DNA from 2 places in the Paenibacillus sp. J31R109 genome. Region 2 is predicted to be linked to the other one. Evidence: riboswitches for the same ligand, from Rfam matches in the RefSeq annotation. Region 2 holds a riboswitch; the other holds the start of a gene.
The links. A riboswitch is a leader RNA that binds a small molecule or an ion and turns the genes downstream of it on or off. The one in region 2 is predicted to bind cobalamin.
Positions count from the first base shown of each region.

Region 1: another riboswitch for cobalamin. It lies ahead of AC58QT_RS24270 (ABC transporter substrate-binding protein); the one in region 2 lies ahead of AC58QT_RS28315 (DUF4430 domain-containing protein).

Region 1 is NZ_JCAUAR010000011.1:110,472-112,879, reverse strand. Features, by position in the region: gene AC58QT_RS24280 (aspartyl-phosphate phosphatase Spo0E family protein) at 1-258, shown strand; gene AC58QT_RS24275 (hypothetical protein) at 323-850, shown strand; cobalamin riboswitch at 888-1,040, shown strand; gene AC58QT_RS24270 (ABC transporter substrate-binding protein) at 1,193-2,209, shown strand; gene AC58QT_RS24265 (FecCD family ABC transporter permease) at 2,209-2,408, shown strand, end outside.
Region 2 is NZ_JCAUAR010000016.1:31,841-34,248, forward strand. Features, by position in the region: cobalamin riboswitch at 1,041-1,235, shown strand; gene AC58QT_RS28315 (DUF4430 domain-containing protein) at 1,358-2,408, shown strand, end outside.

The sequences.
Region 1 (2,408 bases), on a different contig from region 2:
ATGGAGTATCAGCTTACTAACTTTCAGAAGCAATTTCAAATTCGAGAGCAAGAGTTCGGACAGCGATGGCTGACCAGAAATGCCAAGAAGCAACATTCCCTAACTGTACTTGAAGAAGAGATCAATACGTTGCGAAGAAAAATGGAACAGATGGTCATGGAAGGTCGAGAAATGACATCTGATGCGGTTGTTGAATTAAGCACAATGCTGGATCACAAAATAAATGAATATATGACATCTGGAAAGAAAAGTCGGTGAAAACCGACTTTTCTGGCGACTATCGACAAAATAGAGAGAGTACTTAACGGAGGGAATTACATACATGAAGGCAAAATGGTTACTCGGTGTCATGTTAGGAATGATGCTCTTACTTACCGCTTGTGGTGGACCAAAAGCAGATGTATCGGTATTTATGATGGGACCTAACGGGTTTCCAAGTGAAGCGGCTGAGAAGTTGGAACTATCTTTGAAAGATAAGGTTGGGGAGCTTCCTACCGTAAAGCTGAATACATCTCCTATTTTTTCAATGGAAAAGATGATTGTTGAGCTGGCTGCTGGTGGTAACGGCATCTTCATCTTGGGAGAAGAACAGTTCAAGGGCTTGAGTAATCAAGCAGGATTCGTCTCTTTGGATAATACAATTAATCCTTCGGATTACCCGGATGGTGTTATCGAAATCAAAGAAGAAGGCAAAGCAGCGGAAAAGCACTTATATGGTATTCCGCTCGCAGGCAACAAATGGATGAAAGAGCAAGGTTATGAGGGCAAAGGTTTATATGCGTTCATTCCACAGAATGCTCCCAAAATGGACGAGGCCTTGAAAGTGATGAAGATTATTGCACAAAAGTAAGCGAGCGTCTATAATCGACCATAGCTTGATCGTATCCAAATAATTTGCAACTATAGGTACTAGTAAGCTTCCACACGGATGGTTATTAGTTTAGGGGAAGCCGGTTCAAATCCGGCACGGTCCCGCCACTGTAATTCAGTCTTGCGAAAGACGGAAGAGTCAGGATACCTGCCTATAGTGCCGATACAACATCCTTCGAGGAAAAGGATCGCGTTAAATCAGGAAGCAACGTATACGTGTTCGTTGCCCAATACCGCGATTTATCGTCCCCTTGTTCCTCGTGAACAAGGGGATTTTTTGTTTGGATTGAGGATGGAAAATAAAGAAAAGAGGGTTTATGTGATGACACAAAACAAGTTCAAAAAAGGTCTTATTCTTTCATTAGCGGTTGCGACAGCGATCTCATTGGCAGCATGTGCGAAAAAGGAAACGGAAATAACGGATCCATCGAAGCTTGGCGGTTCGGGTACCAAAGCACCAACAACGACAGCATCATCAGCGCCTGTGGCAGCGAAGAAAACGACGTATCCGTTGAAAGTGAAAGATGCGACAGGAAAAGAGTTTACGTTCGACAAAGCGCCAGAACGAATCGTTTCCGTGTCACCATCAGAGACAGAATCACTGTTTGCGATTGGGCTAGAAGCGAATATTGTCGGTGTATCGGATTTCGACGATTATCCGGAAGCGGCTAAAGCAAAGCCAAAGCTAGGCAGTATTACGAAGCCAAACATGGAAGCAGTCATTGCTTCGAATGCAAGCATTGTTTTCTCTGGTGTCTCCATGACGGCTAAAGTTGTTGACGATTTACGTGCAGCGAACATTAACGTCTTTAAAGTGGATCCCAAAACATTAGATGATGCCATGAGCAACATTCTAACATTCGGACAGATTACAGATCATCAAGAGCAAGCGGAGAAAGTTGTCAACAAAATGAAAGCAGACCGTCAAAAAGTAGTCGATGCTGTGAAAGATGTGAAACAAGAGAATAAGAAAAAAGTGTACATGGAGTTTGCACCTGGCTGGACTGTGGGAAGCGGTGTGTTCATGGATGAATTGATCACCCTGTCTGGGGGGATTAACGTTGCTGCGGATAAAGCAGGATGGTATGAAATCAGTGAAGAGAAAATCATTCAACAGAACCCGAACGTGATCTTATTCGCAAATGGAATCGTCGACATCAAAAGTAAGAAGCCGTTAGAAGAAATTATTCGTACACGCGGTGGCTGGGATGCCATTGATGCGGTGAAAAATAAACGTGTGATAGGTCTCGACCAGAACTCCGTAAGTCGCCCAGGTCCGAGATTGACGGATGGGTTGCTGGAAATGGCGAAAGGAATCTATCCTGAATTGGTGAAATAATGAAAAGAAAATTGATGCTTGGGGGAGGAGTAGGATTAATACTCCTTCTTCTTTCTATTGTGGTGAGTTTATCCATTGGCTCGGCTCAACTTCCGCTTTCCCATATTGTGGGGATATTAAGTAAGCATATGCCTTGGTTAGGCAGTCATATTGAAGTGACTTGGCCGCAATCCTCGGAACAAATCATAAATAAAGTGCG
Region 2 (2,408 bases):
AAGGCGGAGAAGTAGCCGCTGTAAGTCGAAAAATTCGAGTTAGGGGATGAGAAGGCGGAGAAGTAGCCGCTGTAAGTCGAAAAATTCGAGTTAGGGGATGAGAAAGCGGAGAAATGGCTGCTGTAAGTCGAAAAATTCGAGTTAGGGGAGGAGAAGGCGGAGAAATAGCTGCTGTAAGTCGAAAAATTCGAGTTAGGGGATGAGAAAGTGGAGAAATGGTAGCTGTAAGTCGAAAAATTCGAGTTAGGGGAGGAGAAAGTGGAGAAATGGCAGCTGTAAGTCGAAAAATTCGAGTTAGGGGATGAGAAGGTGAAGAAGTAGCCACCGTAAGTCGAAAAATTCGAGTTAGGGGATGAGAAAGCGGAGAAATAGCAACTGTAAGTCGAAAAATTCGAGTTAAGGGATGAGAGGTATGAGAAATGGCAGCTGTATGCTCGTTCGCCCATGACACCCACCCAATTTATTCAGTAACTGGGTGTTTACCGTGTGCAACGTAGGTGCTTCCCCATAGACTGATGTTGTAAGCTATTCACCCAACTTCAACAATAACCTTTGAGTTAAACCGTAAGCTTGTGTAAGTCCCTTAAGGGAATCATTTAGGAGGTGCTCTCTCATGGAATATGTAAAAGTTCCGAATTACCCAATGCAACCAATGCCAATGCCAACTCCAATGCCGATGCCAATGCCAATGCCGACTCCCACTCCGATGCCAGCTCCAGCGCCAATCATGCAGCAACCGATCCACCTACACGCGTCTTACCAACAAACTGAATATGTTTTCCCTAAACCAGTGACTACTCACGCAGTAGCTCCATGTCCACCGAAAAACAATTCAGCTGCTAGCATCCTAGTATTGTTCATTCTATTGGTTATCATTACACGTTGTATTTGTAGATACTAATTTACGAAATTCACGGGTAGAAGAGAGGCAGTCCCATAGGACCAAGGGGTCTTGTGGGGTTGCCTTTTTGATTTTGTGGAAAAAAAGGATTGTCTATTACGCAGAACTCATGTACAATTCGTCATGATTACAAACAATTTCATAGACTAGCTTAATAGGTGCTCTCCGCTGAATCTAGCGGAAGCTTAATAGGGAAGTTCGGTTGAAGTCCGATGCGGTCCCGCCACTGTAACGCTGAGCTAACAATCATAGCCACTCTCGATACCAAGAGGGGAAGGAGATTGTACAAGCGATGAAGCGAAGCCAGGAGACCTGCCTGATAAGTTTATTATTTTTCCCCCACGAGGATGGGAGGAGGATGTTTCTTTGCATTTGCTAAAAGAATGGTTAATTTTTTGATTAACATGATTCTTACAAAGACATCTTTCCTCTGGAACCGGGGGGAAGGTGTTTTTTTTGTTTAAAACTATTTTAAGGAAGATGAAGGTGATTGGTTTGTTCCGTTTGATGAAAAAAGGGATTTCTACTCTTCTTAGTTTAGCTCTAATAGCTTTATTGCTCGTTCCACAAGCTGCGAGAGCAGTCGAAGTAAATCCAAGTACGAAATTGAATACAATGATCGCGGATACCGTCTCATTTTATGAGCAAAATCGCTCTGAACTCAATTCTTGGTGGCAGATGGTTGCACTATGGGGCGCTGGGGAAGATCTACATAATAGCAAATGGACACTGCCTTCTTGGGAGCAAAGCGATCCTGGTGACTTACTACCTACTGACAGCAGTACATACCATATTAATTTAATATTTGGCCTGTTGGCTATGAATCTTGATCCTTCCCATGCTTGGGAAACGGATCGTAATTTATACGCAGAGTTAGCAGCTCAGCAAAACCCAACAACAGGTTCCTTTGGAGGTTCTAACCGACAGATTTGGACGATGCTTGCTCTGGATACAGGCAAGAAGAGGGGACATGACGTCGGAACCTGGAACGATACAGCCAAAGAAAAAGCGCTAAACAATTTACTTAGCTTACAGCTGTCTGATGGCGGGTTTGCTTTCTTTGGAAGTGAATCAGATACAGATATTACTGGGATGGCGTTGCTTGCACTTGGCAATTATCAATCCAATAGCGCAGCTGCAGCTGCAATAGTACGTGCAAAAACGTTATTGAAACAAAGGCAATTAGACAATGCTGGGTTTAATTCTGCAGGTCAGTGGGGGTATGGTGACAATTCAAACAGTTGGGCCACATCGGTATCAGGTTTGGTTGCAGTTAGAGAAGACATGTTGTCTGCAAATTGGGTCGTCAATGGTCACACTGTTGTTGATGCTGTTTATAGCTTTCAACTGCCCAATGGAGCTTTTTCTTGGAAAGTAACTCCGCCAAGCCAAAATTTGATGGCAACGGAGCAAGTATTAATCGCACTAACTGATATTCAGCAGGGTAAATCAGTTTGGCAACGTTTGGCGGATAAGCCTAATCTAACTACCGTACAAATAAACGTTG